DNA from 4 places in the Paenarthrobacter sp. 4246 genome. Region 4 is predicted to be linked to each of the others. Evidence: riboswitches for the same ligand, from Rfam matches in the RefSeq annotation. Region 4 holds a riboswitch; each other region holds the start of a gene.
What was found. A riboswitch is a leader RNA that binds a small molecule or an ion and turns the genes downstream of it on or off. The one in region 4 is predicted to bind S-adenosylmethionine.
Positions count from the first base shown of each region.

Region 1: it holds a riboswitch for S-adenosylmethionine, as region 4 does, so the genes downstream of both, ABIE35_RS04545 (hypothetical protein) here and ABIE35_RS11425 (aminotransferase class V-fold PLP-dependent enzyme) in region 4, are expected to answer to the same signal.
Region 2: it holds a riboswitch for S-adenosylmethionine, as region 4 does, so the genes downstream of both, metX (homoserine O-acetyltransferase MetX) here and ABIE35_RS11425 (aminotransferase class V-fold PLP-dependent enzyme) in region 4, are expected to answer to the same signal.
Region 3: it holds a riboswitch for S-adenosylmethionine, as region 4 does, so the genes downstream of both, ABIE35_RS19555 (DUF1737 domain-containing protein) here and ABIE35_RS11425 (aminotransferase class V-fold PLP-dependent enzyme) in region 4, are expected to answer to the same signal.

Region 1 covers NZ_JBEPOP010000002.1:389,797-397,657, reverse strand. The annotation lists gene ABIE35_RS04565 (matrixin family metalloprotease) at 1-1,001, opposite strand, end outside; gene ABIE35_RS04560 (matrixin family metalloprotease) at 1,033-1,932, opposite strand; gene ABIE35_RS04555 (VIT1/CCC1 transporter family protein) at 2,017-3,189, opposite strand; gene ABIE35_RS04550 (hypothetical protein) at 3,422-3,613, shown strand; gene ABIE35_RS04545 (hypothetical protein) at 3,610-3,909, opposite strand; SAM riboswitch class IV at 3,927-4,046, opposite strand; gene ABIE35_RS04540 (sodium:solute symporter family protein) at 4,175-5,710, opposite strand; gene ABIE35_RS04535 (helix-turn-helix domain-containing protein) at 5,977-6,552, shown strand; gene ABIE35_RS04530 (APC family permease) at 6,558-7,861, opposite strand, start outside.
Region 2 covers NZ_JBEPOP010000013.1:46,356-54,216, reverse strand. The annotation lists gene ABIE35_RS20095 (1-phosphofructokinase family hexose kinase) at 1-305, shown strand, start outside; gene ABIE35_RS20090 (class II fructose-bisphosphate aldolase) at 287-1,141, shown strand; gene ABIE35_RS20085 (DeoR/GlpR family DNA-binding transcription regulator) at 1,166-1,957, shown strand; gene ABIE35_RS20080 (histidine phosphatase family protein) at 1,982-2,662, opposite strand; gene ABIE35_RS20075 (CPBP family intramembrane glutamic endopeptidase) at 2,686-3,459, shown strand; gene ABIE35_RS20070 (VOC family protein) at 3,578-4,216, opposite strand; gene ABIE35_RS20065 (bifunctional o-acetylhomoserine/o-acetylserine sulfhydrylase) at 4,418-5,758, shown strand; SAM riboswitch class IV at 5,944-6,060, shown strand; gene metX (homoserine O-acetyltransferase MetX) at 6,076-7,197, shown strand; gene ABIE35_RS20055 (hypothetical protein) at 7,259-7,681, opposite strand; gene ABIE35_RS20050 (winged helix DNA-binding domain-containing protein) at 7,757-7,861, opposite strand, start outside.
Region 3 covers NZ_JBEPOP010000012.1:96,055-103,915, reverse strand. The annotation lists gene ABIE35_RS19575 (PLP-dependent cysteine synthase family protein) at 1-575, opposite strand, end outside; gene ABIE35_RS19570 (aromatic amino acid ammonia-lyase) at 572-2,188, opposite strand; gene ABIE35_RS19565 (NtaA/DmoA family FMN-dependent monooxygenase) at 2,188-3,516, opposite strand; gene ABIE35_RS19560 (SulP family inorganic anion transporter) at 3,671-5,374, shown strand; SAM riboswitch class IV at 5,461-5,572, shown strand; gene ABIE35_RS19555 (DUF1737 domain-containing protein) at 5,586-5,852, shown strand; gene ABIE35_RS19550 (rhodanese-like domain-containing protein) at 5,849-6,259, shown strand; gene ABIE35_RS19545 (O-succinylhomoserine sulfhydrylase) at 6,260-7,468, shown strand; gene ABIE35_RS19540 (hypothetical protein) at 7,479-7,861, shown strand, end outside.
Region 4 covers NZ_JBEPOP010000005.1:220,910-228,770, forward strand. The annotation lists gene aroA (3-phosphoshikimate 1-carboxyvinyltransferase) at 1-286, shown strand, start outside; gene rsgA (ribosome small subunit-dependent GTPase A) at 289-1,404, shown strand; gene hisN (histidinol-phosphatase) at 1,459-2,271, shown strand; SAM riboswitch class IV at 2,457-2,570, shown strand; gene ABIE35_RS11425 (aminotransferase class V-fold PLP-dependent enzyme) at 2,603-4,012, shown strand; gene ABIE35_RS11430 (class I SAM-dependent methyltransferase) at 4,086-4,910, shown strand; gene ABIE35_RS11435 (metal-dependent transcriptional regulator) at 4,920-5,633, shown strand; gene ABIE35_RS11440 (DHA2 family efflux MFS transporter permease subunit) at 5,652-7,106, opposite strand; gene ABIE35_RS11445 (hypothetical protein) at 7,183-7,512, shown strand; gene ABIE35_RS11450 (S1C family serine protease) at 7,520-7,861, opposite strand, start outside.

The DNA of each region.
Region 1 (7,861 bases), on a different contig from region 4:
CCCGAGCCGAGTTGGGCCAGGCCGGTCCTGTCGCCGGCAGCGTACTGGCGGACCCAGGAAGCCTGGTCAAACATCAGTTGCCGGGGATCGTCCACGTGGTCAAGGCCCAGCAGGTGTCCCAGCTCATGCATGATCACCGCTACGCCGATCTCCTTGCCCTCGGGGGTGTCCACGATGCCGGCGAACTGCGGTGCGTCCAAGGACACCGTACCGGTGACATAGGCCTTGTAGCCGTCGCTCAGGCCAATTGAGGAGCTCCCTCCCAAACCCACGGTTTGGCCGGTCAAGCGCGGTACCTGCTCCGGAGTGCTCCACGCGATCAGGACTGGCGCCCATCGGTCACCGTACCTGGCGGGCTGGTATCCCTGCCTGTTGGTGGATGGGACCTCGGAACTGGGGCCGTCGAAGACGAACTTCAATCCGGTGGCTACGCTGGCTTGGCGAATGGCCTCGTCCACCAGTGGCTGCCAGGACGGATCCCCGAGATCCGCGTTGACCACGTAGTGGATGGGCCTGCACGGGGAGTAGGCCAGGGGAGTGCCGTCCTCCTTCACGGCGAGAAACTTGTATGAGGTACTGGTCCGGTTCACTGGTGCCGGAGTTCCCAGTGGTGCATCGGCTTCTTCCAAGCCGGGCACGGGTTCTTGGCGCTGCCCGAACGGAACCAACCCGGGCCGGGGTGCCTGGCTTTGCGTGGCGGAGGAGCCGTACAGGAACCGCTGAAGGTCGCCGCTGAAATACGCCCCCGCGCAGACCAAGCCGAGGATGCCCAGGAAGAACAGGATGGCGGCGATGCTGCTGTGCTTGATCGGCCGTGCTGGTGCCGGTGGCAGCGTGGGCCCGGGCCGGTAGGGGCCATGCGGAGGATCATGGGGGCGAAGGGGATCGGGGTCCTGCCACTGGGGCGACCCGTTAGGTTCCATGGAACCCCCTGACGTGGAGGCCGCGACGGGAGGTGGGGCGCCGCCGTCGACCGTAGTCGCCAGCATAAGTCCGGACACGCCGGGAGTCCATGGCCCCCTGAACCGGCTGTTAGATGTCCTCGCGGCAGGGGGCCGAGGCAAGGAGGTGCAGTCCGGTCAGGTCGCCGGCCGCAAGGCCGTCAGGGGCGCCAATTTCCGGGTACATGAGTTGGACCGGATCATCAACGTGGTCCAAACCCATGACGTGCCCCAGCTCGTGCTGCATGACCGCCAGGACGTAGTCGGCGCCTTCAGGATCAGCGAGGAGTTCGGCGACCTGCGGGGTGTCCAGCTCCAGGCTGCCCGTGATGTAGCTTTTGGGTCCGTTGTTGAGTGAGTACATGGTGCTGCCGCCCGTACCAATGACTTTGTCCGCCAACGCCGGTGCGGCCTCCGGCGTGGTCCACGAAATCAGCAGGGGAGCCCAGCGGTCGCCGTACTTGGCCGGCTGGTATGGCTCCCGTCGGTCTACCGGCAACTCGTCGGTGGTGCCGTCGTTGACGAACTGAATTCCGGAAGCGGCGGAGACATTCGCGATCGCTGTCTCCAGCAGTGCATCGGAACCCTCCGGCGCGGACGCTTCGTTCACCACGTAGTGCAGCGGGCGGCACGGCGAGTACCCCACCGGAGTGCCGTCGTCGTTGGTAGCCAGGAACTTATACGAATTGTTGGTAGTTTCCGGCGCCTTCGGCGAAGCCAGCGGGGCGTCCGCCTCCTCAAATCCGGGTGGCGGGGCGTCTGCCGCACGTGCAGGTGCCGTTTGCTTCTGCCCTGGTCGCCCGTCGTGCGCGGCACCAGGGACGCTCACACCGGGAAAAAGGGCGGTGATCCGCGGGTCTCCATGCAGGAATCCGCTGACCAACACTGCCACCACAGCGGCAATTCCGGCCATGAGCACGCCACGGAGGATGCGCCAGGCCGTGCTGGCACGCCGGTGCTTTGGCGCACGCGTTTCCCGCTCCGAGTCCACGGTTCTCCATTCCTCACGCCCTGGTCACGCGGGGCAGCGCGGAGGACGAACCAACATTACGGGCTGCGGGGGGAGCCGTCCAAACTAGACGATGGTTGCCCCGAACACCAGGCCCAACCCGTAAGTGGCGGCAGCCGCTGCCAGGCCGATCGCGAGCTGGCGCAGCCCGCGGCTCAGCGGCGACGTCCCGGACAGCAAGCCCACGACGGAGCCGGTCGCCAGAAGCGCGATGCCCACCAGTACACCGGCCACCATCAAGGCGGCAATGCCCGTCATTCCGAAGATGAAGGGCAGGATGGGAACGATGGCACCGGAAGCGAAGAAGCAGAAGCTGGACATCGCTGCACCCCATGCCGAACCGACGGATTCGTGCTCGTCACCGGCGGGCTTCTCAGGCTGCAGGGAGAGGCTGGGATCGCAGTCACAGCTGAACAGGCCCATGCGCTCTGCGGCGCGATGCTCAGCGGCCTCACGCGTCATGCCGCGGGCAAGATACACCAGCACCAATTCGTTGTGCTCGATGTCCAACGACGGTGCAGCCGTGAGAGTGGCTTGGGTGGGCAGGGTCGCGTTGAGTAGTTCCCGCTGGGAGCGCACCGAGACGTACTCACCGGCGCCCATGGACAGTGCGCCCGCCAAAAGACCTGCCACACCGCTCATCAGCACCACCGGACTGGGTACGCCGGTGGCGGCCATGCCCATGACCAGCGAAAGGTTGCTCACCAAACCGTCGTTGGCGCCGAAGACCGCGGCGCGGAAGGTACCGGAGAGCCGGTTCCGACCACGGGTGGCCAGTCCCCTGACCACCTCTTCGTGGATCTGTTCGTCAGCCACCATGGCGGGTGTTGCGGCGGGTTCGGAGCCGTACGGGGAGCGGCCTTCTGCGCGTTGGGCCAGGGCCAGCACAAAGACCGACCCGAAGTTGCGGGCCAGGAAGCCCAGCAACTGGCTGCGCGTTGATGCGGCCTTGGGCATTCCGGCGTGCTCACCCAGGAGCTTGAGCCAGTGGGCCTCGTGCCGGCCTTCGGCTTCGGCCAGGGCCAGCAGAATTTGGCGTTCTTCGCCCTCGCGCCTCTGGGCGAGTTCGCGGTAGACGGCTGCCTCGGCGCGCTCATCGGCGAGGTACTGGCGCCATCTGCGGATGTCGGCGTGCGAGGGTGGCACGGGTTGCGTTCCGACGTTCTCGGGGACTGCCGATTCGGGGGTGGGGTCCGGAGCTGGGCTCGACGAACCGGGGGATTCCTGGTGCTGTTGCACTTTCTCTCCTGTGCTGGGTGGGGTAGTTGCGGCCCCATTGCACGCCCCACTGTACCGCTTATCTGCGCGGTTTTTTGGCTGGTATTCCTCACTTGGAATGTTCGGTGCACCGTAATTTCCGGCCGTCCTTGACCCTCGCCTGACCCGGTGCTCAGATGGAAGGACAGGGGCGGGGGCCCACCCCGCGCACGTTCAACAGGGCTTGAGCGGCCCACGAGACGGAGGTTGCACCATGGACACCACCGAATCACACGCCAACTACCCGGAACGGACCACTATTGAGTCAGATCCGGCCTACGACTATGCCGAGAACCAGGAAGTGGACGAGGCCTGGGTGGAAGAGGTGGACGCCTCCGAGGATGACGAACGTGTGGTCCCCATCGACGAAACCGAGGAATTCCGCGAAGAAGACGAGGAAATCTAGGCGGGCTCCTCGCGGCTGAGTGTGTAATGAAGCTGCAGACCCGCGCGTTTGCCGGCCGCCGCGACAGTCACCGTTAGGGTTCTTGACGCACCACACCAGAGGGTCGGCCGCACCGCTTGGGCCAATGCTTGGGCGATCAAGCGTGGTTGAGGATGTCCGAAACGCCGGGTTCCGGCCTTGGCAGTGATGGTCACCGTGCCCAGGAAGAGGTCGACGGCGGGAATCACCGCGACCTTGTGCGTGTCTGTTTGTACCGGGGTACTTGTAGCCGGGGTGGTATCGCCTTGGTACGGCAAGGGACTGCTCCTTTGGGGGAGTGCTCTTGCCCGCTCGGTTGTCTCTGGTCCGGGACGGGCCGCTTCCTCATCCGAACCACCCGTGAACATGGGGTTGGTGTGTGGCCAGTCGGAGCTTGGCACCACATCTCTTGAAGCTGGGACCACCTTACCGCAGGGCTACCCCAGCAAGTTGGGGCGCCCTGTTCCTGGGGACAAAACAAAGGCGGCGCCGCCCCGAAAAGGGGAGGCGCCGCCGTCGAACTTTGCTCTGTTACGTGCAGGGTTACTTGTGGCTGCTGACCGGGTGGGCCTCAGGCGGGAGTTCCTCGGAGACGGCACCAGCAACGCGCTTGTCCCAGGCCTCGCGGACCGCGGGATCAGTGGGCGGGGTGAGCAGTGAAATCACTACGTAGGCGATGAACGAAGCGGCGAGACCGTAGTAGATCGGTTCGTTGGCGTAGACGCCGTCCGCGCTCGGAATGACGCCCAAGGCGAAGAGGATCAGCAGGGTCAGCGTCAGCACCGATCCCACTGCCATGGACCATGCAGCGGCAATACCCGTGCCGCGCTTCCACACCAAACCGCCCAGAATTGCGACCAGGAGGCCACCCACCAGGATGTCGTAGGCGATGGTGAGGGCAATCACCACGTCCTGTGCCGCCATGGAAATCAGTACTGCCACGATGCCGAGTCCAAGAACCCAGTAGCGGTTTGCTTTGACGTCGTGCTCGGGGTTTTCGCTGTCATCGGTGTTGATGGTCTTGCCGAACCAGCTGGCCACGAACGGGACAACGTCCGCACGTGCCACCGTGGCTGCGGCAATCAGGGCGCCGGAAGCGGTGGACATCATGGCTGCAACAGCCGCGGCCATGACCAGGCCGCCGATGCCGACGGGCAGGATGTGGGTTGCCACCTCTGCGTACACTACGTCCTTGCCGAGGTTGGTGACATCGATGTCCGGCAATGCCACCCGGGCAGCCAAGCCGATCAGGGCGCCGGCGATGCCGTAGAGAATGCAGTAGATACCGGCCGTGGCTCCGCCCCAACGGGCAACAGCGGGGGTCTTGGCAGTGAAGACGCGCTGCCAGATGTCCTGACCGATCAGGAGGCCCAGTGTGTAGACCACGAAGTACGTGATGATGGTCTGGGCACCGATGCCATCGATCTGGAAGAAGGTGTCGTCAAGGCGCTCACGGATGCCGTCCATGCCGCCGGCAGCGTTCAGGACGAACGGGAGCATCAGGAAGAAGATGCCTACGGTCTTGATGATGAACTGAACCTGGTCGGCCAACGTGATGGACCACATGCCGCCAATGGTGGAGTAAACCAGGACGATCGCGCCGCCAACGGCGATGGCAAGCCAGCGCTCCCAGTCGAAGAGCACCACGAAGATGGTGGCGTAGGCGCCGGTGGACGTAGCGCAGAGCATGAGCGTGTACGCCAGCATGACGATGCCGGAGGTCTGCGTGGCCCTGCTGCCGTAGCGAAGGCTCAGCATCTGGGAGACCGTGTAGATCTTCAGGCGCTGGATGGTGCCGGCGAACAGGAGGCTGAGCAGCAGCACGCCTGCGCCGATGGCCACCACCAGCCACATGCCGGAGATGCCGAACTTGTAACCGAGGCCGACGCCGCCCACGGTGGAAGCGCCACCGAGGACCACAGCGGCCATGGTGCCGGTGTAAAGGAACGGTCCCAGGCGGCGGCCGGCCACCAGGAAGTCGCTGTTGTTCTTGGTGCGGGACTTGCCCCACCAGCCGAATGCCAGCATGGCGAGCAGGTACACCACCACGATTGCGATGTTAATAGCCGAAGATTCCATGAACGGTCCTTGGAGCTGATGCACGGAGGTTGGGGTTTTCGACGATACTCCTGCGAAGCGTCGAAGTCTCTGTGCTGATGGTTGGAGATTGGGTGAGTGTTGTGTGCCTCACAGACAACACTTGTTGCCTATGAGGATATGTTGTGATCGGAGTAACAGTCAAGATGCTTTGGTCATGGTTCCGCCGATTCTGGTCCTGTTCGCCCGTCTCCCGGCTACTATTGCTCCAATGACAGGGCCATATGACAGGCCTGAAAGGTTCGTGAATGAAGGCTCTCCCCGTTGAACCGAGCAATGTTCCTGTTGCCATCGGTTCCAGAATCCGCGCAGCCCGGCAGGCGCAGCGCCTCACCATTGAGCAAGTGGCTGATGCTACCGGGCTGACCAAGGGCTTCCTCAGCCGCGTGGAGCGTGACCTGACATCGCCCTCGGTCGCTTCTCTGGTCACCCTGTGCCAGGTGTTGTCGGTCTCTGTGGGTGATTTATTCGCCGCCCCGGAGACGCACCTGACCAGGCGCGACGACGGCCCCCGCATCTCCCTGGGGGGTCAGGGCATCGTGGAGCGGTTGCTGACGGCCCGCTCTGAGCGCCGGCTCCAGATTTTGCAGGCCACCATTGAGCCACGGGGCCGTGGGGAAAACGAACTCTACGCCGTTGACTGCGACGTCGATGTCCTGCACGTGGTCAAGGGCAGGATCAAGCTCATCCTGACCAACGAAGCGTACGACCTCGAAGAAGGGGACACTCTTTCCTTCCCCGGCCGCGAGCCACACACCTGGATCAATCCCACGGATGAGACCGTCGAGGTGCTCTGGGTGCTGGTGCCGGCGGCGAGCCGCTAGGGCGGTCAGCCCACGTGCACCCACGGCCGGCGGGTGATGTCCGGCTCGGCCTCCCTCAGCACTTCACGGGTCACCGGCGCGATCTCTCCTTCTCCGAAGAACAGGAACTTGCTGAGGTTGGAGATCGGGTTGCCCTCGGTCCAACGGAAGTAGATGTGGGGCATGAATCCAGTGACGTCGCGGATGTGGAGCAGCACGGCCGCCACCGTGTTGGGGACGTTGTTGCTGTGTACTTCAAGGATCTTGAAACCGTGCCGGGTCTTGCCCACAACCTGGAGTTCCTGTTCGAAGTCCGAGCTGTCATCCACGATGACCTCGATGAAGACGGCGTCGCAGTCGACGGGCAGGTGGCTGGCCTGCTGCGCGTGCTGGAGCTTCTCGCGGTATCTGCTGGCGCTGAGGTGTTTGGGTTCATGCGCGATGATCCGGACAGGTCCCTCGGAAGCGTTGGCGGTGAATTCCAGGGCTTTCTCGTCCATTTTGATGTGGGTGGCCCGGAGTTCGAAGGCGCGCCGCATGCGGGATATGAAGCTGACCACCATGATGCCCAGGATGAAGAGTGCCGCGATCTTCAGGCCGTCAGGCCGCTCGATCGAGTTGACCACTGTGGTGTAGATGAAGACGAGGGAGATGATTCCGAAGCCGATGAACTGGCCGCGTTGCTTCTTTCGCTTTGCGGACAGGGTGACTGCGATGGAAGCAGAGGTGATCAGGACCAGAACGCCGGTTGCATACGCGCCACCCTGTGCGTTGACGTCGGCCTGGAAGATGATGGTGACGATGAAAGCGATCACAGTGAACACCAGGACCAACGGGCGCAGTGCCCGGGCCCAGGCCGGAGCCATGCCGTAGCGGGGCAGGTACCGAGGAACGAGGTTGAGCAGACCGGCCATGGCGGACGCTCCGGCGAACCAGAGGATGGCGATGGTGCTGACGTCGTAGACGGTTCCGAAGCCGTCGCCGAGGAACTTGTGGGCAAGGTAGGCGAGCGCACGGCCTTCTGCCTTGCCGCCGTCCTGGAACTCGGCGGCTGGAATCAGCATGACGGTGGTGAAGCTGGAGGTGATGAGGAATGAGCTCATGATGATGGCGGCGGTGGTGAGGAGCTTGTGGGCGCCCTTGATCCGGCCGGCTGGGTTGGCTTCGGTGTCCGTGGCGTGTCCCTTGATCTGGGGCATGACGGCCACGCCGGTTTCAAATCCGGAAAGACCCAGTGCCAGGCGTGGGAAGACCAGAAGGGCCAGGGCGATCATCATGATGGCGTCGCCGTGGGAGGTGGTGAGGGCGGTCCACCAGTCGGTAATGACTC
Region 2 (7,861 bases), on a different contig from region 4:
CCCGGACGGTACTGGTCAGTGCCGGTGCGGAAGGCATGCTCGCCTTCGATCACGCCGCTCCCGGCGGCTACTGGAGCGCACGCCTGCCTGAAGCGCTGAGCGGCAACCCCACAGGGGCGGGCGACGCCGGTGTGGCGGCTGCCGCCGTCGCGCTCGCCGAAGGCATCACGGAACCGCGCGAAATACTCCGCCGCGCCACCGCGTGGTCCGCCGCTGCCGTGCTCATGCCGGCCGCCGGCGAAATTTCTCCGCGGTACCAGGAACTTCAAGACCAACTGATCGTGACATGGAAGGAGACCCGGTGACCCTGGTCAACACACGGGAACTCATGGACAGGGCCGCGGCTTCCGGCACAGGCCAAGGTGCGTTCAACATCATCCACATCGAAACAGCCGAGGGCCTGGTGGCTGGCGCCGAAGCGGCAGGTGTTCCGTTGATCCTGCAGATCTCCGAGAACTGCGCCAAGTACCACGGTGGGCTTGAGCCGATAGCGTCGGCCGCCCTGGCGATCGCCCGCTCCGCCGCCGTCCCGGTCGCCCTGCACCTGGACCATGCGGAGTCTGAGGACCTCGCCCTGGCTGCGGTCAACCTTGGATTCGGCTCCGTCATGTACGACGGCGCGCATCTGCCGTACGAGTGGAACGTCGAAGTCACCCAACGTGTGGCCGCCTACGCCCACCAGCGAGGTGTCTACGTGGAGGCCGAGCTCGGCAAAGTGGGAGGCAAAGACGGTGCCCACGCCCCGGGCGTCCGGACCGACCCCGCCGAGGCCCGGGCTTTCGTTGAGGCCACCGGTGTTGACGCGCTCGCTGTGGCCGTTGGTTCCTCCCACGCCATGACCGAACGAAGCGCCGCACTGGACCTCCACCTGATCACCCGCCTGAAGTCCGCGGTCGGAAAACCGTTGGTCCTTCACGGCTCCTCAGGCGTCACAGATGAGATGCTCGTAGCCGCTATCGGCGCGGGTATGACTAAAATCAACGTATCCACACATTTGAACGGGTTCTTCACCCGCGCCGTCCGTGAGTACCTCGATGCCAACCCTGCAGTGGTGGATTCCCGGAAGTACCTCAAGGCCGGCCGGGATGCCCTTGTGCTGGAGTCCGCACGTATGCTGACGCTGTTCGCCAAAGCGAAATAGCTCCGAACCCGCGAAAGGCTCGTCATGACGCGCACCGATCGGCTGACCGCCATCCTCGATCTCCTGGCCGAGTCCGGCCATGTGGAAGTCGAGGACATCGTGACGCGTCTGGGCGTGTCGCCAGCCACGGCCCGTCGAGACCTGGACAGCCTCGCCAAGCAGAGGTTGCTCAGCCGGACCAGGGGCGGCGCCACCACCGGATCGGTGGCCTATGACCTCCCGGGCCGCTACAACCGTGACGACCACGCCCAGGCCAAGCAGGATATTGCCCAGGCTGCGTCCGCATTGATCAGGCCCGGTGCTGTAATTGGCCTCAGCGGTGGCACCACCAACACCGCTCTGGCCCAGTTGCTCTCCACCCGCGAGGACCTTAACGCCCCGTCCAACCGGCCCACTCTGACGGTGGTGACCAATGCCATCAACATTGCCTCCCAACTGGCAGTCCGGCCCAACATCAAGATCATGGTCACCGGTGGCATCCTGAATCCGCGCTCCTACGAGCTCGTGGGCCCCTATACGGACGTCATCATGCAGAAAGTCGCTTTGGATATTGCGTTCATCGGCGTCAATGGCGTGGACCCGGATCTCGGTCCTACCATCACTGACGAGGGCGAAGCCATGGTCAACACCGTGATGGCACGCCGCGCCACGGAGTCCTACGTGGTGGCTGACTCTTCCAAAGTGGGTCGCCGCTCCTTCGCGGCCATGGCGGGCTACGACTTCAGGCACCTCATTACCGATGCCGGAATCAGCGCCGAGGACAAGGCTGCCTTCGAAGCCAAGGGCACCGAAGTCATCGTCGCATCCGCCGGCTAGCCAGCGGCAGGCCGGGTGCGCCGCCTAGAACCGCATTCTGGGCGCGTGCAGCACCGAATCGTCAACATCCCTGGGCACCCACTGGCTGAACGGTGAATCGAGGCTGTATTGGCCGTCGTCGTTCCTGACCAGTGTGCGCAACTCAGCGTTGTCCGGGTTGTTGAGGGATTCGAAGTACTCAACCGTCCAATGGAACCAGCGCATGCAGAACAGGCGCATGGTCAGTCCGTGCGTCACCAGGAGAGCGTTCGGCGCATAGGTGGGCTTTTGCCAATGGCGGTAGAGCGTCTCCATGAAGGACGACACGCGGTCGTACACATCGGAACCGGATTCGCCCTCGCGGAACCGGTAGAAGAAGTGGCCGTAAAGGTTGCGGAGCTCCTTTTGATCCTCGATCTCCCCGGCGATCTGGAAGTTGGCCCAGTCCTGCTCGCGAAGCCTGGGTTCCTCAATGACCCGTTCTATCAACGAGCCTAGATTCAACGCCTCCAAGGTCTGGTATGCCCTCAAATACGGTGAAACGTAGACGCAGACCTGTTGCCCGTCGAGCTTGCGGCGAAGGTCTTCACCGGCAATGCGGGCTTGCTCCACGCCGAGTTCCGTGAGCGGGATCCGGTAGTCCGGCACACGGTTGTAAATGGACGTGTCGGCGTTCGCGGCGGACTGGCCGTGCCGGATCATGAAAATTCTCGCTGGGGCACCCATCCCACCAAGCATAGGGTGGGTACATGTTCCTTGCTTCCCGCCGACGGCTGCGCGCCGAAGTACTTATTGTGCTGGGCCTGTCACTGGGCCAGTCGGCCGTATATTCCGTGGTGCAACTTCTGGACAAGATGACGCGGGCTCCCTTGGCCGACGCCACATCAACCCTGAACCGGTCCCAAAGCACCCGCGAGTACTTTGACCTCACCTACCAACTGCTGGACATCATCTTCGCCCTGGTGCCGGTGGCTCTGGTGTTCTACTTCCTGTCCGCGCATATCCAGGCAAACCGCGACGGCGACAACGGCTCGGCGTTCGCCCGGCTCGGCTTCAACTTCGCCCGGCCGGGCAAGGACCTGCTCCAGGGTGTGGGGCTTGCTGCCGTGATTGGAATTCCGTCTCTGGGCCTCTACGCCGCCGGCCGGGCCCTCGGCATCACCACGGCGATTGTCCCCAGCGGCCTGGACGCCTACTGGTGGACCGTGCCAGTGCTCATTCTCTCGGCCGTGCGGCACGCGGTCGTGGAAGAAGTGATCGTGGTGGGATACCTCATGGACCGCTTCGGCAAGTTCGGTTGGAGCATGCCCGTGGCCATTGTGGTCAGCGCCGTCCTGCGGGGGACCTACCACCTGTACCAGGGTTTTGGGCCGTTCATCGGCAACGTGGTCATGGGTCTGGTGTTCGCGTGGATCTATACCAAGACCAAGCGGGTGATGCCCCTGGTGATTGCCCACGCGTTGCTGGACATAGTGGCATTCGTGGGCTTCAGCCTGTTCGGCAAGGCGATGGGCCTGGGGTAGGGCGAAAAAAATCCGGCCGCCATCGGTGGGTGACGTCTTTGGCACCCGCTGATGGCGGCCGAAGTTCCTACCGGACAGGGGTGACCGGCGCCGGGACGAGCCCGGATGGACGGGGCGGTCAGATGGTGACGGCTCCTGAGGCGGTTTCGAAAGTTACTGACATGATTCCCGGAGTGCCGTGCGGCGCCATCCACTGGACAGCGACGTCCTCCAGCGGCTTTTCCACCGGTTCTCCGAGCCATTCGGTGACGCGTTCCGCCGAGCCCGCAATGGTGAGGCTGGACATCTTGACGTCGCTTTCGTAAATCCTGGACGGGTGAAGTGACGGATCGCCCTCCCACTTGAGCAAGTACGGAACCTGGGGATCTGCGATCAACCCCAGGATGCCGATCTGCTGCCACACCAGTTCGCGGCCGTCAGGGAACTTGCGGTTGCCCGGCACAGCGGAACGGCCAAGGCGGTCCTCAAACGGTGCCAGATCGTCAACAGCGACGCACCAGCCCATCCATCCACCACCGGCGGCCGAGCGGGCACGAACTGCTTGGCCAAAGGGTGCTTTGTCGGAAGCGGGGTGGTCCAGGACCTCCACAACTTCCAGGTACTTGTTATCCGCAAGGGGAATGATCATGTTCCGGGTACCAAAGCGCGGGTGCACTCCGCCCCGGACAGCGTCCACTCCCAGTGCCGCGGAAATTCGTTCGGTAGTGGCCAGAAGGCCATCTCGTTCACAGGCGTAAGAGACGTGATCCATGCGCATGGCTTCATCTTGGCACTTTGTGATCGGGGTCTCAGCTAAGTCAAGCCTAACTAAGGTGGGATGTGTATAACTGCTGCCGCGTGGCGTCATGCAGTGACGCTGAAAGACCGAAAGATTCCACCGGCGTCATAAAGCTGTCCATGGCTCCGGACACTTCCTAGACTGGCCCCAGCTCACATGCAGCACGTTTCCACAGAACCCATGCGCCACGAACAGGAGAACTCCATGTCACAAGGATGGTCTTTCGAAACCCGCCAGATCCACGCAGGTCAGGAGCCTGACTCTGCCACGGGAGCACGGGCACTGCCGATCTACCAGACCACGTCCTTTGTGTTCCCCAGCGCCGAGAGCGCAGCCAACCGGTTTGCCCTGGCCGAGCTCGCGCCCATCTACACCCGGATCGGCAACCCGACGCAGGATGCCGTGGAGCAGCGGATCGCGAGCCTCGAAGGCGGCTTGGGTGCCCTCCTGCTGAGCTCTGGCCAGGCCGCGGAGACCTTTGCGATCCTTAACATCGCGGAGGCCGGCGACCACATCGTGGCGAGCCCCAGCCTGTATGGCGGTACTTACAACCTGCTGGCGCACACCTTGAAGAAGTTCGGCATCTCGGTGACCTTCGTGGAGGACCCGGATAACCTGGACCAGTGGCGTGAGGCGGTCCAGCCGAATACCAAACTGTTCTTCGGCGAGGTTGTGTCCAACCCGCGCCAGGATGTGCTGGACATCGAGGGCATTGCCCGCACCGCGCACGAGGCCGGCGTGCCCCTCATCGTCGACAACACGCTGTCCACCCCCTACCTCATCCGTCCCATCGAGTGGGGCGCCGACATCGTGGTCCACTCCGCCACCAAGTACCTCGGTGGCCACGGTTCTGCCATCGCCGGCGTAATCGTGGATTCAGGCAATTTCGATTTCGGCAAGGACCCGGACCGCTTCCCGGGTTTCAACACCCCGGACCCCAGCTACAACGGTTTGGTCTACGCCCGGGATCTTGGCAAGGACGGGGCACTCGGCGCCAACCTCTCCTACGTTCTGAAGGCACGGGTCCAGCTTCTTCGCGACCTCGGCTCCGCTGTGTCCCCGTTCAACGCCTTCCTGATCGCCCAGGGACTGGAGACGCTGAGCCTGCGCGTCGAACGTCACGTAGCCAACGCCACCAAGGTGGCAGAGTGGCTGGAAGCCCACGACGACGTCGAATCGGTTGCCTATGCGGGTCTGCCGTCCAGTCCGTGGTACGACCGCGGCCGGAAGTACGGTCCGCAAGGCACCGGCGCCATTGTTGCTTTCAACATCAAGGGCGGTGTTGAAGCGGGCAAGCGCTTCGTTGACGGACTGGAACTGCACTCGCATGTTGCCAACATCGGCGATGTCCGCTCGCTGGTTATACATCCGGCCTCCACTACGCACAGCCAGCTGACGGTTGAGCAGCAGCTGGCGGCCGGTGTGACCCCCGGCTTGGTTCGCTTGTCCGTGGGAATTGAGCACGTGGATGACATCATCGCCGACCTCGAAGCCGGATTCCGGGCCGCCAAGGGAGCTTGAAACAAGCCCTGAAACCTGCGGCGTGAACACGCCTGACGCCTTTCCTGGAATGCCGCCCGGACCGACGATTATTCGCCGGGTGGCATTCCGGAGTGCTGCTTCGTGAACGAAAACGCCCCGAACCGTCACACTGATGTCATATTCTTCGCCATAACCGCCCTGTATTTCCTAGACTCTTCGTATTAGGTCATGAGTGCCAGCGCATAGCCCCGGCTTGCTGGCCGGCAACCCTCCTCCGCGGTGGGGTGCCCCGGGTGAAGACCTGGCCTGTTCGCACGCAAGGCGACGGGCAAGCGCGAGGTTAAGGTGTCAAAGGAATGACCATTACTGCTACAGCCCTTCCCAAATCCGGAGAAGAAGACGGAACCGTCAAGTACGCCGCCATTGGGTCGCTGGACCTTGAGGCCGGCGGATTCCTTCCCGACGTCGTCCTCGCTTATGAGACCTGGGGGCAGCTGAACGCCGATGCCTCCAATGCCGTGCTCATCCAGCACGCCCTCACGGGCAGCACGCACGTTGCCCGGGGAGCTACGGACGAAGAAGGATGGTGGGAGCAACTGGTAGGCCCCGGTGCCACCATCGACACCAACAGGTTCTTTGTCATCTCCATCAACATCGTGGGTGGCTGCTACGGCAGTACCGGACCGTCCTCGGAGGCGCCGGACGGCCGTCCTTGGGGCTCCCGGTTCCCCTTGGTCACCCTGCGAGACAGCACCGAGGCCGAGGCACGCCTGGCCGAAGCCTTGGGAATCCAGGCCTGGCACGCCGTGTTGGGCGGTTCCATGGGCGGGGCCCGCGCGTTGGAATGGGCAGCGACCTTCCCGGAGCGGGTGAAACGCTGCGCCGTGATATCCGTGGGTGCCTACAGCACGGCCGAGCAGATCGCCTTTGCGCAGGCCCAAACCCTGGCCATTCGCCAGGACCCGAACTTCAACAACGGCGATTACTACGGGGGCACGGCCCCTGAACAAGGGCTTGCGTTGGCCCGGCGCATCGCCCACATCACCTACCGCTCCGCGTTGGAGCTGGACTTCCGCTTCGGCCGTGAAGCCCAGCACCAGGAGACACCTTTGGCCGCTGCGGTCCTGGGGGAGCGTGGCCGCTATCAGGTGGAGAGCTACCTGGACCACCAGGGAACAAAGCTCGTCCGGCGTTTCGACGCCAACAGCTACATCGCCATCACCGAAGCCCTGATGTCCCACGACGTCGCACGCGGCCGTGGATCGCTGCAGGCAGCATTGTCGCGCACCACTGCGGAGTTTTTCGTCGCGGCCGTGGACAGCGACAGGTTGTATTTCCCGGCGCAATCCCGGGAATTGGCCGCAGCCTTGCCGGGTGATGTTCCGGTTCACGTCATTGAGGCGCCGATCGGCCATGACGGGTTCCTGACGGAAATCGGCCAGCTCTCAGCACAGCTCCGCGGAGCCTTCTTCGCCTGAGTTGAGTGGCCGTTGCAGGACAGTTGAGTAGCGGCTGCAGGACGCTGGGTTGGCCGCCAAGCTAGCCGTTCATGATGTCGCCGCGCTGCTTCATGTAGTCCTCCATGGCGATCTCCCCGTTGCTGAACTTCGCGTCCAGCTCTGCCAGCTTGCGGGCGCGGTAGCCTTGCGGCTCCGATCCGTTGGTTGCCGGGAAAGGCGTGGGGGAGGAAGTGTTCGACGGCGCCCCGGACTGCGGTCCGTCATCTACAGGGCGGATGACGGCCGGCCCGGACGAATAGCCCGGGTAATCCTGTGTGGGGTAATCCTGGGGCGGGTAACTCTGTGCCGGATAGCCGGGGCCGGGCAGGTTCTGCTGCGGGGGATAGCCAGGGCCGCGGAAGGTTCCGTTCTGGATCCGGCGCGCGCGGGATCGGTTGTACATGCGGATGCCGAGCGGAATCAGCCACGAGCAGACGATGATCCAGAAGATCAGATTGTTCACAGTGCAGGCCTCCTAGGTCTTATCCCAGCTTAGCCCGGTCGCACGGCGTGAACTCCGGCGCCTGCAGTGAACACTTCAGTGGAGCCGGGCTTCCATGCCCAGGAACTGCCCATAGCGTTCCACTTCGGCCTCCAAAGCCATCTGTTCGGGAGGGCTTGCCGGCCGGTTCATGCGGACATC
Region 3 (7,861 bases), on a different contig from region 4:
TGCGTGACCAGGCCACCGGTCTGCTCCCAGATTTCAGGGCCGGTGGTTTCATAGTGCGCCTGGGGATTGGCAGGGTTGTCGAACTGCATGGGCCGCCACGCACCGGGCGTCTCTGCCGTTATCCGCGCAGCCACAGCTCGGGCATTCTCCGGCGACTCCGACGGCGCATTCCAATCCGTCAGGATCACGCGGGCGCCGTAGTTATGCAGCGCGGCGAGCTTCTCCTCGGAGATCGTGTCGCCCGTTACCACCACCACGGGATGTCCGGTCAGGTGGCCGATGAGCGCCAGACCGATCCCGGTGTTGCCCGAGGTGCTCTCCACGATAGTGGCTCCCGGTTTCAGCTCCCCGGACCTCTCGGCCGCCCGAACCATGCTGAGTGCGGTCCGGTCTTTGATGGAACCTCCGGGGTTTTCGGACTCAAGCTTGATGTGGATGGCGCTGCCCAGTCCACGGCCCAACGACTCCAGCTTCACCAGTGGCGTGTTACCCACTCTGTCCAGGACCGAGGCGTCCAGCCCGTCCGGCAGCCGGGCCGCTGCGTGAGCTCCTTGCCGACGAATCGCCGTACTCACAACGACCCAACCCCTTCCTCTGCTTCCTGGAAAACCTGATCCACGGCGGCGCGCAGTTCAGTCCGCGCCCGTTCCACAAGGTCCGGCGCCGATGGCCTGTCGGCCAGCACATCTGCGAGTCGACCCACGACGACGCCTGTCCCCTTCCCGAGCGGTTGTGCAGCCCCCGCTTCGAGCAGCAGATAGGACGCCGTCAGCGCCTCGATCGTCAACAGCTTTTCCAGCACCTCCACCGACTTTTCGAGTTGCTGGAGGGCCAGGGGGGCCAGGGTTGAGTGGTCCTCGACGTCGGCGGACAAGGTTGGGGCGCCAAGGGTGGCCGGGGCGGCCAGGAACTTGAGTTCGGCCAACAGCCCGGCCGCGGAGTACCACAGCAGCCCGGGCAGTTCCTCCTGGGCCAGCGCGGAGGCCGGGTTGGTTTCCGATCCGGTCCCGGACCCTTCAGCAGAGGCTTGGGTCGATGCCGCTTGCAAGTGCCTGGCTCGGATGGCCCGCTGCGGCGGATACAACTTGGCGATCCGGCGCTCACTGGAAATCCCCACGTGGGCCAACGCCACCCTCAGACCCTCAAATGCCAGAGCCAGTTGCATCGGCTGGAAGTTCCCGCCGGACACCATGAGCCCGGATTCGACATCCACCAAAGGATTGTCGCCGCGACCATTCAGTTCCACCTCCAACGCACCACCCATCTGCGACACGAGGGATCGAAACGCCCCGTGCGTCTGCGGTGCGGCCCGGAAGGACAACGCATCCTGCACCGACACCTCGGGACGCGCATCCTCCATCCAGCCACCGCTCAGCAGGTGACGCACAGCTGCCGCTGAATCACTTTGACCGTTCACCGCCTTGGCCGCCTGGATGGCCGGCGAAAACGGGCTGAGGTTCCCGCCGCCGTCGTACCTTGCGATGGTCTCCAGCGAGAGGGAAAGCGCGACGTCGGCCAGCCGGGCCAGCTGCTGCAACCGCAGCAACGCCAGGGTCCCGGCGCCGACGGAATACGCGTTGGCGCTCACCAAGGCAAGCGCCTCGCCGGGCGCGAGGACGAGGGGTTGAAGGCCGGCATCGGCGAGCGCTTTGGCTCCTGGAACCAAGGTGCCGTCGGCATCGATGGCTTCGCCCTCACCGATGGCGACGGCGGCGACGGCGGCCAGCTGGGTGAGGTCCGATGAGCCCACCGACCCTTCGCGCGGGATGGCGGGCAGGACGCCGCGGTTGAGGAGTCCTGCATAGAAGTTTGCTGTTTCGGGCCGCACACCGGAGCCGCCGCGGCTGAAACCGACAAGTCGGGCGAGGATCACTGCGCGGGCAGCGGGACGGTCCAGATACGAGCCCACTCCGCTGTTGTGATACCTGACCACCTGGACCTGATAGGCCAGGAGCGACTTCTCCTCCACAGCGGTGTCCCGACCGGACCCGAGCAACGTATTGAGTCCGTAGACCCGCTGCCCGGAGGCGGCGGTGCGCTCCAGTACGTCACGGGATCGGCTGATCAAAGACAACGCATCATGGTTGAGTTTCACGTGAAACGCAGGGTCAGAGGCGGCCAGTGCTACGTCGGCAGCACGCACCGGTGCCGTTCCAATCACCAGGGTCCGCGGTTCGGAAGGCGCCATCAGAAGTCCAGGAGATTCTGCCGGAACCCGCCGTTTCCGTAACTCTTCCTCAACAGGCCTCGCCGCCGCAGTTCAGGGGTGAGCTTGTCCAGTACACCGTGCACTGTCACCGGGTCCACGAAGCCGGAGAAGAGGAACCCGTCACCGCCCACCTCGGAACCGGTCGACTCAAGATAGTCGGCAATCTCGCCCACCGTGCCGATGATCGAATCCCCGGCCCCGCCGCTGCGGGCCTGCAGGATCTGGCGCAGCGTGGAACCGGGAGGTGCCGCCTTGGCGAAGTGTTCCAACGTCCCCTGATTGCTGTTGGTGCTCAGTTCCGGGAGGGGTGCGTCCAGGTCGAACTGCTTGAAGTCGATCACCGACAGGTAGGAGATGGAGTTGAGCTGGCTGTCGATATCGCGCTGGGTGAGCTCCCGACGCCGGGCACGCAACTCCTCTGCCTCAGCGGTGGACCCAACCACGGTGGGCTTCAGGACAAAAAGTACCTTGACGTCGTCGGGGTTCCTGCCGGCTTTGGCGGCCTCCGCGCGAATCGAGTCACGGTAGGACTTCATGCCGTCAACACCACGGGCCAACGCAATCGCCACATCAGCATGACCACCCGCGAACGCCTTGCCCCGGGGAGAGGCACCAGCCTGGACCAGTACGGGTTCCTCCGGCAACGGCGCCGTGTTCAGCGGACCTCGGACCTTGAAGAAGTCACCGTGGTGATTGATCGGGTGCACCTTGGTGTGGTCGGCAAACACCCCTGCGGAGACGTCCTCAAGGACCGCGTCCGGTTCCCAGCTCCGCCAGAGCCGCCTGACGACGTCGACGAATTCCTCCGCCTTTTCATACCTAAGGTCGTGTTCAATCTGCTGATCCAACCCGTAGTTCTGGGCGGCGAGGTCGCTGCCGGACGTCACCACGTTCCAGCCCAACTGGCCCTCGGAGAAGTGCTGCAACGTGGCCAAAAGCCGGGCCGCCGTGAAGGGCGGGTAGAACGAGGCGCTGACGGTCGGCACGATTCCCAGGTGCTCGGTGGCGGAGAGCAGGTAAGGGACCAGCGCCAGCGGATCGTGTTTAGGCGCAAAGGAGGCATGCGCCAGGGACACTTCGGCCGATCCGCCATACGTGTCCGGCACGGTGAGGGAATCCTCAATGATGAAGAGGTCCAACCCGGATTGTTCGAACGCACGGACTGCATCCTGGTACAGGGCGGGTTTCTTCCAGTCGTAACCCAGGGCGTAGCCGGGCGTCCCCCACCCCTGGACACCGAATCCGTGGCCCACAAACCATCCAAAATGCAGCATGGGCTTGAGTGTAGAACTGCTCTGTCCGTTCACCGCGACCTGATTTCATGCGAAGTTACAGGGGGACGTACTGGGTCAATTATGCTCCCGGGGCGTCACATTTGAACGCGGCTGGAGACGGTCCGGATTTTCCACATAAGGCGTATGTCGTGTTCCACAAACAGCAGGGGTCGGGAATGATCGCTGTATGAGTGCAGCAACCACCCGCCCCTCCGCCAAGGACCGGCTGTCCAGCGTCTGGGCCCTCAAGGGCTACAAGCGTGAATGGCTGCGGCACGATCTCGTTGCGGGCGCTGCGCTGTTTGCTTTGCTGGTGCCTGCCGGAATGGCCTATGCACAGGCAGCAGGGCTTCCCCCGGTCACCGGGCTTTACGCAACAGTTGTCCCGCTGCTGGTTTATGCGGTGGTGGGGCCCTCCCGCATTCTGGTCCTGGGACCCGACTCTGCCCTCGCCCCTATGATCGCCGCGGCGATTGTGCCGCTGGCAGCGGGAAGCAGCGAGAAATCCGTGGCGCTGGCCGGCTTGCTGGCCGTGTTGATCGGGGCACTCATGCTTGCCGGCTCGGCACTGAAACTGGGAGCCATTACGGGCCTGCTGTCCAAACCCATCCGGCTCGGGTACCTCAACGGAATCGCGCTGTTGGTGGCCCTTTCGCAGCTCCCGGCGTTTCTGGGGATTGCGGCCGACGGCGACATCTGGCAAAAGCTCGCAAAGGTCACCACCGGGTTACTGCGCGGCGAGGTCAACATCACCGCGTTGTTCTTGGGAGTGGGGTCACTGGCTCTCATCTGGATCCCCCGGCTCCTGAAGTGGAAGGTACCCGGTGTTCTGTTGGCGGTGGTTGGCTCGTGCGTGGCGACGGCGGTCTTCGGGCTTAACGACGACGTGAAAGTCACCGGGGTCCTGCCGCAGGGCCTGCCCATGCCCGCACTGGGAGGTATTGGCTGGGCAGACGCCCTGATGCTGCTCCCGGCCGCCGCAGGCATCGCGCTCATGGCTTTCGCTGACACTGGTGTGTTGTCTCAAACATTGGCAGCCAAGGAAGGGAAGAAGGTCTCCGGAAACAGGGAGATGGCAGCGCTTGGAGCAGCCAATGCTGCTACCGGCCTCTTGGGCGGATTCCCCATTTCAGGCAGTACCTCCAGGACACCGGTCGCCGTGGATGCCGGCGCAAAATCCCAGATGACAGGCGTGGTCGGCTCCGTGCTGGTGCTGGCCTTCATGCTGCTGGCTCCGGGAGTAACCGAGTACCTTCCATCGGCAACCCTGGCCGCCGTCGTTATCGCAGCAGCCATTGCACTAGCGGATCCTGCCGGCGTCCGGCGGCTCCTGCGGCTGAGCCGCAGCGAGTCCGTGGTGATGCTGGCTGCGTTCCTTGGAGTGCTGACAGTGGGTGTCCTCCAGGGAATCGTGGTGGCCATTGCCTTGGCACTCCTGGATTTTGTCCGCAGGGCATGGGATCCGTACAGAACCGAACTCGGCGCCGAGAAAGGCCTACCCGGGTATCACGATCTTGAACGGCACCCCGAGGGCGAGCGCATCCCCGGGCTCTTGATCCTCCGGTTTGATGCACCACTGTTCTTCGGCAACGGACAGGTTCTGGCCAGCTTTGTGAGGGAGCAACTCGACGAGGCCCCGGACGAGTCCACCGAGCCCATCAGCCACATCATCCTTGCCGCCGAACCCATCACCGGGATCGACACCACAGCGTTGGATGACCTGGTAACCCTGGACGAATGGTTGGCCAGAAAAGGAGTGGACCTGGTGTTTGCCGAGCTCAAAGGGCCTGTGAAGGACAAGTTGATCCGCCTCGGTACGGCGGCCCGATTTACGCCGGACCACTTCTACCCCACTGTCGGCGCGGCAGTGCGGGCGCTCAAGGACCGGTAATGGATCAGCCGCCGATTACGCAACATGACGACCATGCAGCCACCCGCAAGTGCGGCCCGACGCCCGTGGATGTTACGTTTTTCTTGAGTAATGAGTACCAGCGCAAAGCCCTGACTTGCTGGTCGGCAACCCTCTCTCCGGCGGGGTGCCTCAGGTGACTACTCGGCGTATCGACAACTCGAACTGCAAGCGTGACTGAGGAGCACCAGCAATGCCTGAACCCACTGAAGAAAAACTCTCTTACCGCCTGATTACAGGCCCGGATAACCGCGATTTCTGCGAGCGTATCCACAATTCCCTCGTCGAGGGCTATGTGCTCCATGGCAGCCCTGCAGCCACCTTCAACGGCACGGAAGTGATCGTTGCCCAAGCGATTGTGCTGCCCGCGGCGATCGCCAATGCTGATGCCGCCGTCGCCAACGCAGTGGACCAGCTTGAGAACTACGACGATGTAGAAGCATTCGAGGGCCACGCATGAGCTACGCAGGTGACCTGACCCCGCAGGACGCGTGGGCCAAGCTCGAAGAAGGCGCCATCCTGGTGGATGTTCGCACCGAGGGCGAGTGGGCCCACATCGGCATCCCGGACACCAAAGCCACCGAGAATGATCCCCTGTTCATCCAGTGGAACCTCGCTGGCGGTATCCCGAACTCCCGCTTCATCGAGGACCTGCAGCAGCAGGCACCCGAGGATGACGCCGTGGAGCTCGTCTTCATCTGCCGCTCCGGCCAGCGCTCCATCTCCGCTGCCATCGCCGCAACGCAGGCCGGCTTCACTGCGTACAACGTCCTTGAGGGCTTCGAAGGCGAACCGGACCGTTACGGTGAGCGCACCGTAAACGGCTGGAAGAACCGTGGCCTGCCGACGAATCTGGGGACCGAGTAAGTGACCTTTAATCCCGACGCCGCCAGCTGGAGCCCTGACACCCAGGCCGTTCGCGGTGGCCTTGACCGCACCAATTTCCAGGAAACGTCCGAGCCCGTTTTCCTGAACTCCGGGTTTGTCTATGAATCGGCCGCCGCTGCCGAACGTGCCTTCACGGGCGAGGACGAACGCTTCGTTTACTCCCGCTACGGCAACCCGTCCGTCGCCACTTTCCAGGAGCGGCTGCGACTGCTCGAAGGAACCGAGGCGTGCTTTGCTACGGCATCCGGCATGTCAGCGGTCTTCACCGCCCTGGGTGCCCTGCTGGCCTCAGGCGACCGCGTGGTGGCCGCCCGCTCGCTGTTCGGCTCCTGCTTCGTGATCCTCAACGAGATCCTGCCCCGCTGGGGCGTGGAGACGGTGTTCGTTGACGGCCCGGATCTGGATCAGTGGCGTGAAGCCCTCTCTGAACCGACCACAGCCGTGTTCTTTGAGTCGCCCTCCAATCCCATGCAGGAGATCGTCGACATCGCTGCCGTCAGCGAACTGGCGCATGCCGCCGGGGCGACCGTCGTTGTCGACAATGTCTTCGCCACTCCCCTGTTGCAGCGCTGCGGTGAGCTGGGCGCGGACGTGATCGTGTACTCCGGCACCAAGCACATCGATGGCCAAGGCCGTGTCCTTGGCGGCGCGATCCTGGGCACCAAAGAGTTCATCGATGGTCCCGTCAAGCAGCTCATGCGCCACACCGGCCCTTCCCTTTCCGCGTTCAATGCCTGGGTGCTGACCAAGGGTTTGGAGACCATCGGACTGCGCGTCAACCACAGCTCGGCATCCGCTTTGAAGATCGCGGAGTGGCTCGAGCAGCAGCCTGCCATCAGCTGGGTCAAGTACCCGCTGCTCACGTCCCACCCGCAGTACGAGCTTGCCGCGAAACAGATGAAGGCCGGCGGCACTGTGCTGACGTTCGAGCTGTCTCCTTCGGCCGGGCGCTCAGCCAAAGAGGCTGCGTTCGCCTTGCTCGATGGCCTCCGCGTCATTGACATCTCCAACAACCTGGGCGATTCCAAATCCCTCATCACCCACCCAGCTACCACCACCCACCGGGCCATGGGACCTGAGGGCCGGGCCGCGATCGGGCTTACCGACGGCGTGGTCCGCTTGTCTGTAGGACTGGAAGACGTGGACGATCTCATCCTGGATCTGGAGAAGGCCCTCAAACAGGTCTAGCCTTGCTGCCATGAGCGGGAACCATCCCTATCGCCGTGCCGGAGCGGTCATCGTTGCCGGCACGGTGGTGTGGTTCGTGGGAATCTCGCCGGTCTCGCGCGTCTACATCACTCCGGACGATGCCGAACGCCTGCGCATGCTGACCTCCGGACGGCGCGGCTGGATCGTGGGCCAGCACCTAACCGCAGTAGGGACCGTCGCCGTACCGGTGGGATTCGCCGCGTTTGCCCGCGCAGTTCCGGGTAAGGACGCCGTTCCGGACATCAACTCACCACGCGGGAAAGCGAAGAAGTGGGCTTACGCTGCCGCCGCCGCATTGCTCGCGGGTGCCCCGTTCTTCGTCTCCAGCCTCACCCGGCGGGCAGCTGACCTCGAGGGTTTTGCCTACCGCCG
Region 4 (7,861 bases):
TGAAACGGACCGGCTCGCGGCACTCGTTGCTGAAATCAACTCCCTGGGCGGTGACGCCGAAGAGACCGCCGATGGCCTCATCATCCGCCCCGCGGCACTGCACGCCGGAGTGGTCCACAGCTACGCCGACCACCGCATGGCCACTGCCGGCGCCATCCTGGGCCTCGCCGTGGAAGGCGTCCAAGTGGAAGACATCGCCACCACGTCCAAGACCATGCCGGAGTTCCCGGAAATGTGGGCCCGAATGGTGGGGACCATCTCCAGCACGGATGGGGCAAACAACTGACCATGGGCCGCGATGCACGCTCCTGGGACGAATCCGACGTCCGGATCCGACCCAACAAAAAAGGGTCCAGGCCACGGACCAAGGACAGGCCCAGCCATGACGACGCCGTTATCGGCCGGATCATCACCGTTGACCGCGGACGCTACAGGGCGATCGTGGACGAGGATTCCGCGAACGCACGCGTCGTCATCGCTGCGCGCGCCCGCGAATTGCGGCGTAACCCGGTAGTACCCGGGGACTTCGTCGCTTTGGTGGGGGACGTCTCCGGCTCGCCGGACACGCTGGCGCGGCTGGTCCGGGTGGAAGAACGACGAACCCTCCTGCGACGCAGCGCGGACGACACCGACCCCATCGAACGCGTGGTGGTGGCCAACGCCCATCAGTTGGTCATTGTTGTTGCAGCCGCCAACCCTGAACCGCGCACCGGATTCATCGACCGCGCCTTGGTTGCAGCCTACGACGCCGGCATTGAGCCGTTGCTGCTCATCACCAAGGCGGACGTCAAGGATCCGGCGGAATTGCTTGCCAACTACCTCAGCCTGGACTTTCCCGTGATCATCAGCCGCACAGCGGACTCCGAAGCAGGCGGCATCGACGCCCGCTCAGATGATGGCTTGTCCGCACGGTTGGACCGGGACGCCGTAGCCCAGTTGCGCTCCCACCTCGGCGGCAAAGTCACCGTGATGCTCGGCCACTCGGGCGTGGGCAAGTCCACCATGGTCAATGCGCTGACAGGTGCAGAGAGGGCCACCGGCGGCGTAAACGCTGTGACAGGCCGTGGCCGGCATACGTCCTCCTCCGCTTTAGCCCTGAAACTCGCCGACGCCCCCGCCGGCAGCTGGATCATCGATACACCGGGCATCCGTTCCTTCGGCCTCGCCCATGTGGACCCGGACCGGATTCTGCACTCCTTCCCGGATCTTGAACCTGGAACTGAAGCCTGTGAGCGGGGCTGCAAGCACGATGCCACGGCCGTCAACTGCGGACTTGATCCGTGGGTAAACGATGGCCATGCAGGACCCTCAGGAGTAGCGCGGTTGGCCTCGTTGCGCCGGTTGCTCGGTGCCGACCCCCGGATGGAAGCAAAAGAGACCAAGGAACTGGGAACCGTCAACTGATCGTTGCGGCTTCGCGTCCCCGCTGCAGCGAACGTTTCAGGATAGTTTGGTGGCATGACCCATCCCGTTTCCACCTACAACGATGACCTGCGCCTCGCCCACGTCCTCGCTGATTCAGTCGATGCCCAGACCATGGACCGCTTCAAAGCTCTGGACCTGAAGATCGAAACCAAGCCGGACCTCACACCTGTCACCGACGCCGACAAAGCAGCGGAGGAAGCGATCCGGGGTCAGCTCTCCCGGTCCCGCCCCCGGGATGCTGTCCTCGGCGAAGAGTTTGGCAGCAGCGGACACGGATCACGCCGTTGGATCATTGATCCCATCGATGGGACCAAGAACTTTGTCCGGGGCGTACCGGTCTGGGCAACATTGATCGCGCTGGTTGATGAGGGTGAACCTGTGGTTGGCGTCGTCAGCGCACCCGCCTTGGGAAAACGCTGGTGGGCTGCCAAGGACATGGGCGCTTACATGGGCCGGTCACTTGCCGCGGCCACCCGTTTGAAGGTCTCCAACGTTTCCCGCTTGTCCGATGCTTCCTTGTCCTACTCAAGCCTGTCCGGTTGGAAGGACCGCGGGAACCTGGACGAGTTCCTGGGGCTCACAGAGGATGTATGGCGAACCCGGGCCTACGGCGATTTTTGGTCATACTGCCTGGTGGCCGAGGGCGCAGTGGACATCGCGTGCGAGCCCGAGCTGAACCTGTACGACATGGCAGCTCTCGTCCCGATCGTAACGGAGGCCGGTGGCCGCTTCACTTCCCTGGAAGGTGACGACGGTCCGTTCGGCGGTAACGCGCTGGCCACCAACTCCATCCTTCACTCGGAAGTCCTCAAACGGCTCAACCCAGGCCTGGACGACCTGCTCTAGCGCAGGTGTCCCTCGGGGCTCGCAAGCTGCTTTCCAGCGAATATTCGACGGCGAAGGCCTCCTTTTGGAGGCATCCGCCGTTTTTTCTTCGCCAAACCGGCGATTTACAACCCGACGTAACAAAGCGCTTAACAAAGCGAAGTGGCTTTGGAGGGTCCGCTGGGGGTGCCCTAACCTTTTTTACAGGTCACGAGTGCCAGCGCTAAACCCCGGTTTGCTGGCCGGCAACCCTCCATTCGCGGCGGGGTGCCCCGGGTGACGACCCGGCCGGTCCGGAACGGATGCGGCAAGCGCGGATCCCCTTATGGGGATCCCTCTTGAGTGAGGTCCCATGAGCACAGTCACGTTCGACTCGAACACCATTCCTTCTTTCGCCGGTGACATCCCGTCACAGGCAGCTGCGGCAGCACGACCACTCGCCGCCGTCACTGGCGCTGAGCTGCAGGCACCGCTGATCCAGGGCGGCCACGTCCGCTACGCCAACCTCGACTACGGCGCATCGGCTCCGGCCCTGACCGTCGTCTCCGCGTACCTCAACGAAGTCCTGCCCTATTACGCCAGCGTGCACCGCGGCGCGGGCTTTGCGTCCCAGATCAGCACGTCGGTCTACGAGAATTCGCGCAATATTGTCCGTGAGTTCGTCGGTGGGCGTCCTGACGATTCCGTGATCTTCACGCGAAACACCACAGACTCCCTGAATCTCCTGGCTGGCTGCCTACCGCAGATTGACGGCCGTTTCTCCGGGGAAGTCCTTTATCTGGACATTGAACACCACGCCAACCTTCTTCCTTGGCAGGGTGTCCCGCACCGCAGCGTCGTGGCGGCCTCCACGTTGGCCGCCACGGTGGAAAAGCTCCGCGACGAATTGGCCCAAGGCGGAATCAGCCTGCTCGCTGTTACTGGTGCTTCCAACGTCACAGGTGAAATCCTGCCGATCGCCGAACTCGCTGCACTGGCGCACGAATACGGTGCCAGGATCGTTGTGGATGCCGCCCAATTGGCACCCCACCGCCGGATCAACATCACGGAGGCCGACGTTGACTACGTGGTGTTCTCCGGTCACAAGCTGTATGCCCCCTTCGGCGCAGGCGTCGTCGTGGGCCGCCCGGACTGGCTCGACGCTGGGATCCCCCACCTGGCTGGAGGCGGCGCCGTCCGTGAAGCCCGCCTGGACTCGGTGAGCTGGGCAACGGGCCCTGCCCGCCACGAAGGAGGGTCCCCCAACGTCCTGGGTGCCGCAACCCTCGCCCGCGCCACTCAGGTCCTCGCCGGGCTGGACCAGGAGGCATGGCACGCCCACGAAGCAGCCATCCGCACGTACCTGGTGGAGGGTTTGGAGGCTATCGACGGCGTGACTGTGCACCAGATTTTCACTGACTCCGACGACACCATTGGTGTGGTCAACTTCTCAGTGGAAGGATTCGACGCCGGTTTGGTGGCCGCTTATCTGGCCGCTGAGCACGGAGTTGGCCTCCGGGATGGACGCTTCTGCGCCCACCCTCTGCTCAAGCGACTCGGACTTCCCTCAGGCTCCTTGCGTGCCAGCTTTGGCGTCGGCTCCCGGTTGGAGGACGCCACGAGGCTGCTCGCAGGCATCGAGGGACTTAAGCGCAACGGGTTGGGTTGGGACTACGTGGTGGACGAGGGCCGCTGGGTACCTGCCAACGACCACCGAACCTACCCGGAATGGGCTCCCAACACACCCGGCACTGCAGGCGCTGCACCCTGCACTGTTGACTAAGCGCGCTTTACCGCGGCTGCGGTAAATTCGTAGGGTATCTTTTGGCGACCCTGTGAAGGAGTTTTTGGTGGCATTGCCTTCTCCGGCCGCCTCCAGCGGACAGCCTGGCGTTCCCGGACCTGCCGGACCACGTGGTCCCAAGCTCCACGCTGACCGTCGGCACGAGTTCGGCCGGAGTTTCCAGGACGGTGGCGAGCACTACGATCGCGTGCGGCCCGGTTATCCCTTGGACTCCGTGGAGTGGATTGTTCCCCCGGGGGCCACGACTGCTGCGGATCTCGGAGCGGGGACTGGCAAGTTCACGGCCCTCCTCGTGGGGCGCGGACTGGACGTTGCCGCCGTCGATCCTTCAACTGACATGCTGGAGCAACTGCGCAAGTCCCACCCGCACGTCATCGCGCGGGAGGGAACGGCTGAAGCAACTGGACTGACGGACTCAGCATTCGACGTCGTCAGTGTTGCCCAGGCCTGGCATTGGTGCGATCCATTGGCCGCGAGCACCGAGATAGCCCGTATCCTGCGGCCGAACGGAACTCTGGGACTGGTCTGGAACCAGTTGGATACGGACGTGCCCTGGGTTCATCGGCTCTCGCGCATCATGCATGCCGGAGACGTCCACAAGCCAGGGTTCCGACCACTTATCGGCCCGGAATTTTCCGGCTTGGAAAGTCGCTTCACCCGATGGTCGGATGCCTTGACGCCCGAAGACATCATGGAGCTGACCAAGTCGCGGAGCTACTATCTCCGCGCCAACGACGCCACCAGGGCGAAAGTCATGGGCAACCTGGAGTGGTACCTCTACGAGCACCTCGGGCACGCACCGGGAGACACCATTCCACTGCCCTACGTGACGCAGACCTGGCGGGCGTTCAAGATGCGCGAGGCGGGGCCACGGTAGGCTTGGGGTGTGAAGACCAGTACGCCCTCCTCCTCGATTGAGGACTACGTCAAGGTCATCTACTCGTACACAGAGTGGCAAGACAAGCCGATAACGTCCTCCCAGCTTGCCCAGCGCCTGGGTGTGGCCAATTCCTCCGTGTCTGAAATGGTCCGCAAGCTCAAGGACCAGGGACTGGTGGACCACCAACCCTACAGCGCCATTCGCCTGACCCCGGCGGGTATGCGCCTGGCACTGGCCATGGTGCGCCGGCATCGTCTCATCGAGACCTATCTGGTGGAAGAACTCGGGTACAGCTGGGATGAAGTCCACGATGAAGCCGAGATGCTGGAGCATGCGGTGTCAGACACCTTTATTGAGCGAATGTCCGACAAACTTGGTCACCCCGTCAGGGACCCGCACGGCGATCCGATTCCTTCGGCGGATGGCTCCGTTGAACTGCCGCACGCCTACCGCATGATCGAACTGGACCAAGGACACTCCGGCCGTATCACCAGGATCAGCGACGAGAACCCCGATCTCCTCAGATACCTGGCAGCGGAAGAGATCACCCTCGACGCCCCGGTTGAAGTGGTCGGACGCAAACCGTTCGGCGGAGCTCTAGTGGTGCGGATTGGAAGCGGCGCCACAGGTCGCGAGTTCGATCTCGCCGACGAAGTCACGTCCGCACTCTGGGTTCAGAGCTCTGAAACCCACGAAGGCTGCGTCCTTCCCGCCCGCTGACCCAACCCCGGCGAGAGTTCAGCCGGGATGCCCGGCCGCCCCGCCGTCGTCGGACGCTGCATCCGGTTGGCTGTCAGCGGCGACTGCCGCCTCCTTGGACGGATTTCTTATCCCGACGGCGGAAGCTACTGCCCCGGTAAGGAACAGAGCCGCTGTAACCAACAGGGCGTTGTACAAGCCTTCGCGGCTGAAGACCGGCCCCACGATCAGCCCCGCAAAGGCAATGGTGATCAGGCCGGCGATGCGGGCTACGGCGTTGTTCACCGCCGAACCAATCCCCGCCTCCTCCGGCGGGACAGCACCAAGAATGGCGGCCGTCAGGGGCGCTACAAGGGTAGCCAGTCCCAGTCCAAAAACAATCTGGCCCGGCAGAACCTGTGTCCAATAATTCAACGGCTCCTGGACCGACAACGACATCAGGAAGCCCACCCCACACAGCAGCGGACCCACGGTCATGAACCATCGGGGCCCGTACTTCCCTGCCAACCCACCAAAATACGAGGCACACAGCATGAGGATGACGGTGCCGGGCAGCAGGGCGATGCCCGCCGTGGTGGCCGCCATTCCCCCAACTTGCTGAAGGTAGATTCCCAAAACAAAGAACCCCAAGGAAATTCCACCGTAGATGGCCAGCGTTGCCAGGTTGCCCCACCCAAAGTTGCGGATCGCGAAGAGCCTGAGTGGCAGCATGGGCTCGTCAGTCCTGGCTTCATGGATCAGGAAAAGCACCATGGCTGCGACGCCGGCCACCAGTGGCAGCCACACCTGCACGCTCCCCCAGCCCATGCGGCCCTGTTCGATGAACGCAAACACGGGACCACCGAGGCCCACCATGGCCAGGACGGCTCCGAGGTAGTCGATGCGTTTGCTCTTGTCCCTCGCGGCATCGGATGCCCGAAGGCCTGCCAGCATCGGCCAAATGGCAACGGCGGGAATGACATTGATGAAGAAAATAACACGCCAGGAGAGCAGGTCCACCGCCATACCGCCAATCACCGGACCCACGATGGCAGCAGCGCTGGTCCAGCCGGACCACTGGCCAATTGCTTTGGATTGGGCCGGACCGGAGAACGAGGTAATAATCATGGCCAGCGAACTGGGGACCAGGAGGGCCCCGGCAATACCCTGCAGTGCCCGCGAGACCACCAGAACTTCGCCGGACCACGCCAGCCCACACAAGACCGAGGTCACTGCGAAACCCGCCAGGCCCCACTCCAGGATTCGCGCCCTACCGAAATGGTCAGACAACGAGCCGGCCACCAGGATCAGCGCACCCAAGGTCAGCAGGTACGCGTCTACCACCCATTGTTGGATGACCAGGCCGCCACCGAGTTCCCTCCCGATGGCAGGCAGTGCGAGATTGACCACAAAACCATCGAGGATTGCGATGAACGACGCCACGATAGCGACCACCAGCACGCGTTTCTGTAGCGGCGTACTCGGCAGAAGCGCGGCAGTGTCAGTCATGAGCACAGCCTACGCCCGTGAAGTCCCGTATCGTTGAGTGGTGATCAGCAGACGTGATGCCGCATTGGCCCTTGATATTTCGATGGAGATGGCACAGCGCCACGGTATTCCGTCCAGGCTTTCCGAAGCCGAACTCCGCGACATGCAAGACAATCCTCCGGCTTGGTTGGTGCAGTCGCGCGCCAACCGTACCGGCAAACGCCCCGTCTGGGTCCATCTGACCTGTGCTGTGTGCGGCTATTCCGAAGCCATTCGGCCCAAGAAGTGGTGGCCGGACTTTTCCTTCGTCTATTGCGGCACCCACCGGAACAGTGACCTTCCCAAGCTCTTCCTCGGGGAAGTACGCAGCGAATACGAGGGGGTCGGCAGCCGCTTCGTGGGCGTCGTCGATGTTCCGGAGAGCAAGGCCTAGCCTCCGTTCACGGCTGGACCATCTCTGAGGGCACCGCAAGAATCTGCACTGGTCTCCCCTCCCTCAGCACGGTCAAGGGGAAGGGTTGGCCAATGGCTTCTTCGAACAGTAACTTCTGCAGGCTCTCGGCACTGGACACTGCCCGTCCTTGGGCGCGGAGCACGATGTCCCCGGGCTGAAGCCCGGAAAGCTCCGCTGGAGACAGGGGAATCACCTCTACCACCCGCAGGCCTTCCTTCTGCCCCGTACGTACAACGGCACTGGCCTCCAAGGGGATTGGTGTGCTCACCAAGCCCAAATACGCACGGTGCACCCGGCCATCCTTCAGCAGGGACGCGATAATGCGCTG